DNA from 4 places in the Halobacillus sp. ABR2_026 genome. Region 1 is predicted to be linked to each of the others. Evidence: riboswitches for the same ligand, from Rfam matches in the RefSeq annotation. Region 1 holds a riboswitch; each other region holds the start of a gene.
What was found. Region 1 has a riboswitch for S-adenosylmethionine ahead of metK (methionine adenosyltransferase). Riboswitches for the same ligand answer to the same signal wherever they lie in the genome.
Positions count from the first base shown of each region.

Region 2: another riboswitch for S-adenosylmethionine. It lies ahead of ACXADE_RS01120 (methionine biosynthesis PLP-dependent protein); the one in region 1 lies ahead of metK (methionine adenosyltransferase).
Region 3: another riboswitch for S-adenosylmethionine. It lies ahead of ACXADE_RS12290 (homocysteine S-methyltransferase family protein); the one in region 1 lies ahead of metK (methionine adenosyltransferase).
Region 4: another riboswitch for S-adenosylmethionine. It lies ahead of msrA (peptide-methionine (S)-S-oxide reductase MsrA); the one in region 1 lies ahead of metK (methionine adenosyltransferase).

Region 1 is NZ_JBSWTM010000001.1:2,862,008-2,865,124, forward strand. Features, by position in the region: gene metK (methionine adenosyltransferase) at 1-1,186, opposite strand, end outside; SAM riboswitch class I at 1,443-1,553, opposite strand; gene pckA (phosphoenolpyruvate carboxykinase (ATP)) at 2,002-3,117, shown strand, end outside.
Region 2 is NZ_JBSWTM010000001.1:195,383-198,499, reverse strand. Features, by position in the region: gene ACXADE_RS01135 (DUF4385 domain-containing protein) at 1-57, shown strand, start outside; gene ACXADE_RS01130 (hypothetical protein) at 140-472, shown strand; gene ACXADE_RS01125 (hypothetical protein) at 527-916, shown strand; SAM riboswitch class I at 1,040-1,150, shown strand; gene ACXADE_RS01120 (methionine biosynthesis PLP-dependent protein) at 1,234-2,352, shown strand; gene metC (cystathionine beta-lyase) at 2,349-3,117, shown strand, end outside.
Region 3 is NZ_JBSWTM010000001.1:2,360,127-2,363,243, reverse strand. Features, by position in the region: gene ACXADE_RS12295 (hypothetical protein) at 1-184, shown strand, start outside; gene ACXADE_RS12290 (homocysteine S-methyltransferase family protein) at 255-1,304, opposite strand; SAM riboswitch class I at 1,462-1,565, opposite strand; gene ACXADE_RS12285 (Gfo/Idh/MocA family protein) at 1,812-2,798, shown strand; gene ACXADE_RS12280 (Bcr/CflA family efflux MFS transporter) at 2,955-3,117, shown strand, end outside.
Region 4 is NZ_JBSWTM010000001.1:763,195-766,311, forward strand. Features, by position in the region: gene ACXADE_RS03845 (AIM24 family protein) at 161-853, shown strand; SAM riboswitch class I at 1,016-1,137, shown strand; gene msrA (peptide-methionine (S)-S-oxide reductase MsrA) at 1,258-1,731, shown strand; gene ACXADE_RS03855 (ion channel) at 1,805-2,209, opposite strand; gene eutH (ethanolamine utilization protein EutH) at 2,339-3,117, shown strand, end outside.

The DNA.
Region 1 (3,117 bases):
GAGCTTTCAACTCATCGGCTTTGTCTGTCAGTTCCCAAGGGAATTCTACGTCTGTCCGTCCAAAGTGCCCGTAAGCAGCTGTTTGACGGTAAATCGGACGGCGCAGGTCCAGCATTTTAATGATTCCTGCAGGACGCAGGTCAAACAATTCACGGACAGCTTCTACTAATTTCTCTTCTGAAACCGTACCTGTTCCATTCGTATTGATAGCAATGGAAACAGGTTGAGCCACACCGATAGCATAAGCAAGCTGAACTTCTACAGAATCCGCCAGCCCTGCAGCTACGATATTTTTAGCGACGTAACGTGCTGCATAAGCAGCCGAGCGATCCACTTTCGTAGCATCCTTACCGCTGAATGCGCCGCCTCCGTGACGAGCATATCCACCGTAGGTATCGACTATGATTTTTCTACCAGTAAGACCCGCATCCCCTTGTGGACCGCCAATAACAAATCGCCCTGTAGGATTGATAAAGTATTTCGTCTTTTCATCGATATAACCTTCGGGAACGATCGGTTGGATCACATGCTTTTTCAAGTCTTCCTGAATCTGTTGAAGTGTGACTTCTTCAGCATGTTGAGTGGATATAACGATAGTATCTACACGGACAGGCTTGTCGTTTTCATCATATTCCACTGTCACCTGAGTCTTTCCATCCGGCCGAAGATAATCCAAGGTGCCGTCGTTTCTGACATCTGATAAACGTTTTGATAACTTATGAGCTAAGGAGATTGGCAGAGGCATCAACTCTTTGGTTTCATTGTTGGCGAATCCGAACATCAACCCCTGATCTCCAGCTCCAATCGCTTCTATTTCATCATCACTCATTTTCCCTTCGCGGGATTCAAGAGCAACATCCACGCCGCCTGCTATATCCGGCGATTGTTCATCAATAGCCGTTAATACAGCACAAGTGTCGGCGTCAAATCCAAATTTCGCCCGGGTATATCCAATATCTTTAATTGTTTGGCGAACGATGGCAGGAATATCTACATAAGTATTTGTACTAATCTCACCGGAAACGAGTACAAGTCCCGTTGTCACTGTTGTCTCACATGCAACCCTCGCATTGGGGTCGTTTTTTAATATTTCATCTAATATCGCATCAGAAATCTGGTCGCAAATTTTATCCGGGTGCCCTTCTGTAACTGATTCTGATGTGAATAACCGGCGGTTTGCAGGCATCTCTTAAAAACTCCTCCTTCTGTAAGTACAAAGTATTAGACGGAACTCTTTACCAGTATGTGCAGAAACTTTTATAAGTTTCATATATGTGCATGCTGCCTCTTTTACAAACAATGGAGCATTATCATAGGAATACATGTACAGGTTTTCCTGTAAACATTTCTTCATTAAAGGCTGATCTGATTTCACATTTAAAGAAAAGCCTATAAAAAAGAAAAAACCTTTCCTTATCGAGGAAAGGGGCTGCTTCCTTTCGCTCTTATCGTCCAAGGAGCATGTACTCCTTGCTTCAGGTTAGCACCGTGTCATGTTTATGACGGTTGCCGGGTTTCAAAGGGCCTGTCCCTCCACCAACTCTGGATAAGAGAGTATCCGTTCCTCGTTATCGTAACGAAATCCTAAATTAATGTCAATTGAATTCCATCCGGTGGATACAAGGCCGGTAAACGTTTTAAGTAAATGCACATATATTATTAGAACACTTTTCTTTAACGGGCCACCGGCAATCTTCCTTGTATAAGTGTTCCAATGACCACTCACTCCAGAAGCCCCGCTGAATGTTAACCAACACGATTCGTAAAACTCACCCTTATAAATAAGTACGAATGATTCTTTGACAGAACTAGCACATTTTTTCTCTTGTGGTCCTAAAATTCCCCTAGGTTGTTGAATGAACCAGCTATTTTATGGTTTAATTTTTCTGAATAAACAAAATGTAAGCTTTTTCACATATAGTATGGACTAATATATTTAATGTGTTATACTAATCTCACATTAGGTTGATCATAATTAATTGCAAAGGCGGGTCGACGCATATGAGTACCATTAATCAAATGTCTGAACTGAATCTTTTACTTGCCCAAGAACATGTGAACCATCAGTTATCAGTGCCACACTTGGTGGAAAGAATCTTATCTCGTAACGAAGGCACTCTTACTGAAAAAGGGGCCATCCAAGCAACAACAGGTACTTATACAGGCAGATCTCCAAAAGATAAATTCATCGTCAAAGATGATGTGACTAAAGACAAAGTTCAATGGGGCGCTGTAAATCAGCCTATTGACGATCAAACATTCGTAAAACTTTATCATAAAGTACTAGATTATTTGAAAGATCGGGAAGAACTCTTCGTTTTTAAAGGATTTGCAGGCGCTGATGAACGATACCGCCTTCCTTTACAAGTACTTACAGAATTCGCATGGCACAATTTGTTCGCTCAGCAAATGTTCATTAAGCCCGATGAAGAAGAGCTGGAAGATCATGAAGCAGAGTTCACCGTCGTATCAGCTCCTACTTTCAAAGCTGACCCACAGGTCGATGGAACAAACTCAGAAGCGTTTATCATGATCTCATTCAAGCACCGAATCGTTCTAATCGGCGGAACAGAATATGCCGGCGAAATTAAGAAATCCATCTTCTCTGTCATGAACTATATTCTCCCAGAGAAGAACGTTTTACCAATGCATTGCTCAGCGAACGTAGGTAAAGAAGGAGATGTCGCTCTATTTTTCGGTCTGTCAGGAACCGGGAAGACAACTTTATCGGCGGATCAACAGCGCCGGTTGATTGGTGACGATGAGCATGCCTGGTCCAACTATGGCGTCTTCAACATAGAAGGCGGCTGTTATGCCAAGTGCATCAACCTTTCTCAAGAAAAAGAACCGCAAATTTTTGATGCCATTCATTTCGGTTCAGTATTGGAGAACGTTGTGCTCGATCCACAGTCTCACCGGCCTGATTATCATGATACGAGTCTTACGGAAAACACACGCGCCGCCTATCCTTTGGAGCACATCAGCAACACCGTGCAGCCAAGTATCGCAGGTCATCCGAACGCGATTATTTTTTTAACGGCTGATGCTACAGGTGTTCTTCCACCAATCAGTAAATTGACAAAAGAGCAGGCCATGTATCACTTCCTGAGTGGATAC
Region 2 (3,117 bases), 2.7 Mb from region 1:
CGGGAGGATGAAGAATACCTGGAGAAAAAGAAAGCCCATCAAAAACAATTTGGATAATCGTTGACAATCTTCTCCCATGAACGTAGGATAACATTAACCCGAGTGTTAAACTCGGATTAATCGAACGAGGAGTGCTTTAGTGAAAACATACCCACTTCTTATTAACCTTCTGTTCATGACCGCCTCGTGGTTCATAGGCGTTTACTTCCTTTCTGTCCTATATACTTCTACGATTATCATCCCGATCTTCAATGACTTCATCTGGATACATGACTATAAAGGCCTGCTTGGGTTGACCGCTATTTTTACGTTCGTAACCATCCCTTTAACCGCAATTCTTTATAGAAAACGAGCACAGATCCAAAATAAACCATTAGGATACAGCATCGTCACGATCAACCACGTGATCTGGATAGGTATCCTTGCGCTGCAAATCAAAACCATCCTCTACAACTTAGGCATTTGTCATTAATTTACAGGATTCCAAGCTCGACTGTTGAACTATTTCTTCAGAGGAGGAATAGTTATGGATTTTCATACGTTTTATGAAAAGTACAAACAAAAAGCCTGTCAGCATGACTTGAATCACTTGATGACCGTGACTTCCAAGGATCTCATTGCCCGTGAGATCCGCCAGGGAGAATCTGTCGATTATTCTTACGATGCATCCATTGAAGGATGGAAGCAAGCTTTTGACCATTTTGAAGACCAGGAAATGGCCTGGATCTACACCGACCATTCGGTTACCAGAATCAGTGACAAGAGCTACCTTGCTGCTTTTTGGGTATCCGTCCGTCTGAATGGGGAACTTTTGCCGACCTCCAACCTGTTTTTCGATACCTTTGAAAAACGTGAAGGAAACTGGGAGCTCGTCCGTTCTTATATTGAGGCAGGAGTTCAAAACCCTGTGTTATAATCCTGTTTCATGAAGGGCTCCCTCTTCTACCCCGAACGTATTTGAAAAATTCTCGTTATCATATTGTCAAAACTTTCTGAGTAGTGTAGAGTAATCAGCAATTAGAAAAAAATACAACTGAATTTCTTATCAAGAGAGGCAGAGGGACTGGCCCTGCGAAGCCTCAGCAACCACTGGTTCGACCAGAAAGGTGCTAAATCCAGCAAGTTGTTTCATCAACTTGAAAGATAAGGAGAAGGACCGTGCCTACAAAAGTCTTCTTCTTAGAGAAGGCTTTTTTTTATTTCCCTGATTATTTCTATAAAGGATGTGTTGTTATGTGTCCGCACACAGAGACGAAATTCGTTCAGACTGGAAACCAACGGGATGAACCGACGGGAGCCATCAACCCGCCCGTCTATTTCTCCACTCCCTACCGGCATCCGGGACTTGGGGAATCGACCGGATTTGATTATGCGCGAACCGGTAACCCGACGCGGCAGATTCTTGAAAATTCGATCGCTGACATTGAAGGCGGAGAAGCCGGGTTCGCTTTCAGCTCCGGAATGGCAGCTGTACAAACCGCATTGTCTCTTTTCAACAGAGGCGATGAAATCATCGTTTCTGAAGATTTATACGGAGGATCCTACCGCTTATTTGAACATATGGAGGAGCGCTTTGAGATTCGTTTCCATTATTGGGACAGCAGCAACCTTGAATCGATTCCCTCCTACTTGAACGAAAACACGAAAGCGATATACGTCGAAACACCGACCAACCCACTGATGCATACGGCTGATCTCAAGGAAATCTCAGCCATCGCCAAAGCGCACGACCTCCTGCTTCTTGTAGATAATACGCTCTATACACCTGTTCTTCAGCAGCCGATTTTGGACGGAGCAGATATCGTCATCCACAGTGCTACGAAATACTTGGCGGGTCATAATGATGTATTGGCCGGTCTTCTGGTGAGCAAAGGGAGAACGATCAGTAAACAACTTGCTTTTCATCAAAACACAACCGGGGCTGTGCTCTCTCCTTTTGATTCTTGGCTGGTCATGCGCGGGATGAAGACCCTTCCGCTAAGGATGCGCCAGCACGAATCGAATGCAAAAGCTGTCGTGTCCTATTTGGAAAATCATCCGCACATCACGGACACTTTTTATCCCGGCAAAGGAGGTATGGTGTCTTTCCGATTGCAATCTGAAGCGTGGGTCGATCCTTTTCTACGGAAGTTGAATGTCATTAGCTTCGCCGAGAGCCTCGGAGGTGTGGAAAGTTTCATCACTTACCCCGCCACCCAGACCCATGCGGATATTCCTGAGGAAAACCGCACGCGTTACGGGGTTTGCAACCGTCTGCTCCGTTTCTCTGTCGGAGTCGAACATATCGATGACCTGCTTGAAGATTTGGATTTCACCCTCAACCAGTTATCAAAGGAGGAATCTGTACTATGACTGACCATTCTTTGCAGACGAGACTGCTTCACAATGATTATAAGTTCGATCCCCATTCCGGTGCTGTCAGCGTCCCTATTCAACAGGCATCCACCTTTCACCAGCAGGATTTCGACCACCCGGGCACTTACGATTACAGCCGTTCTGGTAACCCGACGCGTAAAGCTTTAGAGGACACGATTGCCGGACTTGAAAATGGAACAGACGGATTTGCTTTTGCTTCAGGAATGGCTGCCATTTCAACCGCATTCATGCTTCTTTCCAAAGGTGATCACGTCGTCATTACGCAAGATGTTTATGGGGGGACGTTCCGGATGATCAACGATGTCCTTACCCGGTTTGGCATTGACCACACGTTCGTCGATATGACAGACCTCCATGCTGTGGCGACCGCTATTCAGTCGAATACCAAACTCATTTATATAGAAACACCGTCCAATCCAACCCTGGAAATTACAGATATTCAGGCGGTCACAAAACTGGCAAAAGCAAACCAATGCTGGACCTTTGTCGACAATACGTTCATGACCCCCACTCTTCAGCGTCCCCTTGATAATGGGGCAGACCTCGTCCTTCATAGTGCAACGAAATTCATTGCCGGACACAGTGATGTCGTCGCAGGTCTGGCCGCTACGAAAGATAAGGAGATCGCCGGGCGTTTAAGCTTTTTGCAAAATTCATTCGGATCCATTCTTGGCGCACACGATTGCTGGCTCGTGCTTCGCGGCTTGAAAACCCTGCATTGCCGAATGACACAGTCTCAAG
Region 3 (3,117 bases), 500 kb from region 1:
TAAATACCTTGAATTTCTACCTGATGAACTGACAGAATTGGTCAATTCTTTTCATGGGTTTGAACTTGATACGATTGAGTTACACGTGACAGGGGCCCTTGATGCTGGAGGAGCTACAAAGCTCTTTGTCGATTTTTCAGGCGAAGCCGGGATGAAATTCACGCTGAGGAGAAAGGATCTCTAGGAGGAGACCATTAGTAGAAGGACTGGATGGAAGAGAAACGCCTGCCCTCATATGGGACAGGCGTTATTCCTTATGCTTTTGTCTTATAGGAAGTTATGTGATCCTGAAGCGTATCGTCACTGCCGAATAGGAAGTGTTTCTCCATATCCGGTGAATAGGTGGAGTTAACGGCTTTACGTCCCACAGTTTCTGCCACTTCACGAAGCATCGCCGGAGAGGCTCCGCAGCAGAGTCCCAGGTAGTTTACGCCAATCTGATGGGCTTTTTTGGCCCATTCCGCAAGCTCATAGCGATTCGTGTAAAGCGGATCCAATGATGTTGGGAATGTTGTCTCTGTTGGTAATGTACAGGCGCAGCCACCGTCGGGCAGGTTGAAGAAAGTAGGGTGTTCTTCTGTTGTACGGTAAGGTATGGGAAGAGCGCCTACATAACCATTTACCGAATTCCGTATTTTTTCAACATACGGTTGCATCGTCGCCGGTCCACGGAAACAGTTCATCCCCACGACAAGAGCACCTTTTTCTTCTAATAACCGACAGGCTTCTTCTACTTCATACCCGTCCCGCAAAATGTTTTCGCCCATCAAACCGAAAGTGATGACAGCTGGAAGGTCTTGTTTTTTGATTTCTTCAAGAGCGATTAAAGCTTCTTCATAATAGTAGAAGGTCTCGCCGTTCACAAAGTCTACGCCCTCTTCCTTGCACCAGCCAATCATTTCGGCGAACATGCTTCTTGTTTTTTCGACCGCTTCAGGGTCATCAGGGTTGAATAAGTTTGTGTTGGAAATGTTTCCAGCTACGAGTGCTTCTTCCTCAGGGTGTTCCCTTGCAACTTCCTTGGCTAAGCGGATGGCCTGACGATTGAGCGGTTCTAACAAATCTTCTTTGCCTATGATCCTCATTTTTTCACGGTGGCCATTATATGTGAAGGCTAAGACGATATCAGAGCCTGCGAGCATATAATCCCTGTACGTCTGTTTCAATGCCTGGGGGTTATCTAGCGCTACTTCAGGCACGAATGAGCCGGCCTGCAAATATCCCCGACGTTCTAATTCAAATAAGTAACCTTCTCCACAGATGACAGGTCCATCCTGCAGCCTTTGTTCCAGTGATCGTTTCATTTTAACAACATCCTTTCCACTTATTAATATTTATTAGAAAGCTAATGTCCAACTAGGAGGACAAGCTGACTTCTTCAAGTAGCTTTGCGATTGTGAACATTTCCAGAAAAAATAAAGGACCTCCTTGAATAAGGGGTCCTTTAGTGAATAAAGCATCTCCTTATCTTCAAGGTAAAAAACTACCTTCTGGATTTAGCACCATGCCGATGGCTGGTTGCTGAGGTATCTACGGGCCAGTCCCTACACCTCTCTGGATAAGTTCTACTATTATTTATTTGTAAATGATTCCTTTACGGATGCTTTCTTCCGTGTCGAAGAAGAATGAATGATCAAAATTGGAAGTTCATCTTTTCGCTTGCGTATTACAATACAGGAAATCATATAAGGAATCAATAGAATTTTCAAAAAATATTTTCGTTTGTTACGGTAGGGGGAACTAGTATGTATAAGTGGTATCCTAAATTAATCATGGATGGAATATCAAGAAAAATGCGGGGAGGAATACAGATGAAAACCATCAGATGGGGAATTATTGGGTGCGGGGATGTAACAGAAGTTAAAAGCGGACCTGCTTTCCAAAAAATCAGGCAAAGCTCTCTTCAAGCTGTAATGAGGCGGAATGGGGAAAAAGCGAAAGATTATGCCGAACGTCATGGAGTACCTGCATGGTATGACAAGGCAGAGGATTTAATTTGCGATGAAAAGGTTGACGCTGTGTATATTGCTACACCACCTTCGTCACATAAAGAATATGTCATCATGGCCGCTAAAGCAGGGAAGCCTGTCTATGTTGAAAAACCTATGGCTTCGAGCCTCGAGGAATGTGAAGAAATGGTACGTATATGTGAGGAAAGTGATGTCCCATTATTTACAGCTTATTATCGGAGATCTCTTCCGAAGTTCTTAAAGGTGAAAGATTTGCTTGGAACAGGGGCGATTGGAAAGGTACGGTTTGCCTCTATCCAGCAGACGCAGCAGATCATATCAAAGGATGAGCATGGGAATTGGCCGTGGCGGGTGATGCCGGAAAAAAGTGGGGCAGGGTTGTTTTATGATGTCGGGTCTCATACGTTAGATCTGTTCGACTATTTACTGGGTTCGTTGGGTGATGTCCGAGGGTTCGGGGTTAATCTTGCTGATTGTTATCCAGCAGAGGACACGGTTAGCGGGGTTTGGAGGTTTGAGAGTGGTGCTGTGGGGACGGGAGTGTGGAATTTTTCTTCTTATAAAAATGAGGACGATAATCGGATTGTTGGAACCAGAGGAGAAATACAATTCTCCACGTTCGATGATAAACCGGTCGTCCTTATCAACGATTCAGGGGAAGAATCATATTATTTCGAGCGGCCCAAACACATCCAACAAGCCCATATTCAAACGATTGTGGATGAGCTGCTAGGGAGAGGTACCAGTCCAAGTACTGGTAAATCCGCTCTTCGGACCAACAGGGTAATGGGGGAGCTTGTCAAAGAGTACTATCAAGATTTTGGGTGATACTCCAGCCGTTCCGTTCAGGAACGGTTTTCCTGTGCATATGGATAGACTTACGGAGAAAATGAAGATAAAATCAAAGTTTAACAGTTTCGAAAACTTGGGGACTATATTCAAGGGATTGTAAATTGAAGATTGAATAGAAGAAGGTGTTTATTTATGTTACATAATCCAACAGGGAAAGAGAGAATAGGTCTTGCTTTCCTTCTCGGTATGCTCGGGATTCTGGGGCCATTAAATATCGATATGTACCTGCCCAGTTTTCCGGGGATCGCATCTGACCTAGAGACGAACGCATCACTCGTCCAGCTTAGTTTAACGA
Region 4 (3,117 bases), 2.1 Mb from region 1:
ATCACAACTACTATCAATGAATCTTTCCCGAGCCCTCCACATAATGAAACCTTTCCCCGACTCCATCGTATATACATTATGTGAAGAAGGGATTTATTGTATGACCAGGTCATACATATATTTCCATTATACGACTAGACAATTTGGAGGGGGCAAAGGTATGAGTGAATATTCCATTGAAGAGTTTATTCGGAAAACGAAGCAGGATGAATCGGAGAATGATTATTTTGAGTTGGAGACGCCGAGAATTCTGGAAGTGAATCTTCTTGATCAAGTCTGGGCCAAGGCGGGTGCGATGATATCCTATAATGGAAACATTAAGTTTGAGAGAGAAGGTATTCTTGAACATGGGGTTGGGAAATTGTTCAAAAAAGCGATGACAGGAGAAGGTAGTTCCTTAATGAAGGCGACAGGGAGGGGGCGTTTGTACCTTGCCGATCAGGGAAAGAAAATAACCATCTTTGACTTGGACAATGAGACGCTTACCGTTAATGGCAATGATCTGCTGGCCTTCGAACCGAGCATTGACTGGGATATTAAACTGATGAAAAAGGTAGCCGGTATGGTTTCCGGAGGGTTATTTAATGTGACGCTGAGCGGAAGCGGCCGGGTTGCAGTTACTTCCCATTATGAACCGCTGACGCTTTTGGTACGCCCGGGTGAACCGGTGATCACAGATCCACATGCTACGGTGGCATGGTCAGGTCACTTGGAGCCGAATTTCAAAACAGACATCAGCTTCAAGACGTTGATCGGACGGGGAAGCGGAGAGTCGATCCAAATGCAGTTCGAGGGGGATGGGTTCGTCATCGTCCAGCCTTTCGAAGAAGTATATACGACGGGCCAAAGCTGAAGCTGAATTTTTTACAGACAGGCATGTGCGTGTTATCCTTTGAATACAATAAATACAAGAGAGAACTTGAAGCCCATCGAAATTAATTTTTCAGTCTGTTATCCTTTACTTCTTTACACAAACGTAGTACTATGGGTACTAACAAAAATAAATAACGGAAACTTCTTATCCAGAGAGGCGGAGGGACTGGCCCTTTGATGCCCGGCAACCATCGAATCAATCCAAGGATTGACGAGAACGGTGCCAATTCCTGTAGAATGGATGACCATTCTAAGAGATGAGAGGATCGTGCGGATATTAGCGACCCCTTTTCTTACTGGATAAGAAAAGGGGTCTTTTTGTGGAACAACACGCCCGTCAAGGCTCTCGATAGAAGTTGCGTTAAGGGAAAGGAAAGATGTTATATGGCAACAGCTATTTTTGGTGCAGGATGTTTCTGGGGAGTAGAAGCATTCTTTGAAAAATTCGAAGGAGTTACTCAAACGAAAGTCGGTTATATCGGCGGCCATTTGGAGAATCCGACCTATGAACAAGTGAAAGCAGGGGAAAGCGGACATGCTGAGTCCGTTAAAGTGGAGTATGATCCAACGGTCATCACATATGCAGAACTTGTGAATATATTCTTTGAAGCTCACGATCCTACCTCCCGGAACAAGCAGGGAATTGATGTCGGGCATCAATACCGTTCTGTCATTTTTTATTCCGATGCAAGTCAACGCTACATTGCTGACGAAAAAATTAAGGAATGGGAAGAAAAAGGAATCTTTAAACGCCCAATCGTTACCGAAGTTGAACAGGCAACGACTTTTTACGAAGCAGAAGAACATCATCAGAAATATCTGCAAAAGCATGGCTCAGCGGCATGCTCCATCGGATAAAGCGAAAGGACCCTAGAAGGGTCCTTTTTTTATGGATGATAACCAAAGTTGGTCCTGAAGTTTCGTTGCTTTTTCATTCTTTATGATGCCGGGATCCATCCATTGCTTTAAGAAAGTACGCAGTTGGAAGAAGGATGCCGATCCCGGACTCAAGCAAGGCAAAGAAGCGTGTGATCCCGACGGGCAGCATATCTCCATAACCTACGCTTAATAATGTTTCACCACTAAAATAAACCAAATCCAAAAAGGAAGGGTCTACAGCATCTCGTGATGATAAACTGGTAACAAGGATGACTCCATTCGTGGAAAGTACGTAATAGATGATCGCAAATCCGATCAATACACCTGTAAGGACAAAGAATAATTGAAAGAAAAGGGCTGTGCTGAAATAGCTTTTCTTATAATGTTTGTTTGTGAAAAAATAAACCAGGTTGGCTGCGATGAAAATGATGGTCACGATGAATAAGGCTTGTACCATTTCGTTTCCTCCCTTCTCCTGAGATGAGTTAGCTGTCCGTTGCCGAGGAGAAACGGACGTTATGCAGAAACAACTACCCGAATGGCAAGTTATTATAAACATGGATGACATAAGGAAGGGGATGACTGTATGTGGATGAATGATGCGATTCTTATCATCATGTGTTTGTTCATGGTGCTTGGAGCGCTTGATTATTATGTCCTGAATCATAAGCTTTCTCTCGGATGGCGGTTTTATGAAGCCTTTATGATGATGGGTCCGCTCGCTCTGTCAATGGTCGGGATTATTTCTTTAGCCCCGGTGCTCTCACAATGGCTTGCCCCTGTCATCCGTCCCGTATTTTTATGGCTCGGGGCAGATCCTGCAATGTTTGCATCCATGATGCTGGCTATTGATATGGGGGCCTATCCGTTAGCAGAGTCTCTCGCTATAGAAAAGGAGGCAGCTACGTTTTCGTGGGCACTTCTCGGGACTATGATGGGGCCTACGCTCGTTTTCACCATTCCTGTAGCCTTGACGATTGTAAAAAAAGAAGACCGCCCATTCTTTTCCAAAGGAATCTTAGCTGGTCTGGTCACTGTTCCAATCGGATGCTTTATCGGAGGTGGACTGGCTGGTTATGAAGCAGGGTGGATGCTTCGTAACCTGACTCCTGCTCTTTTACTTTCTATAGGCATTGGTGCCGGATTATGGTTGTTTACAGATGTGACCATTCGTTTATTTTCTTATTTTGGAAAAACGATTGAAATAATAATCATCACAGGCCTTGTTCTTATCATTATTGAAACACTTACAGATATTGTTCTCCTCCAAGGTATGGCTCCGTTATCGGAAGGGATGATCATTGTAGGTAGAATTACGGTCACTTTAGCCGGGGCTTATCCTCTTGTCGCATTTATTAATCGCAA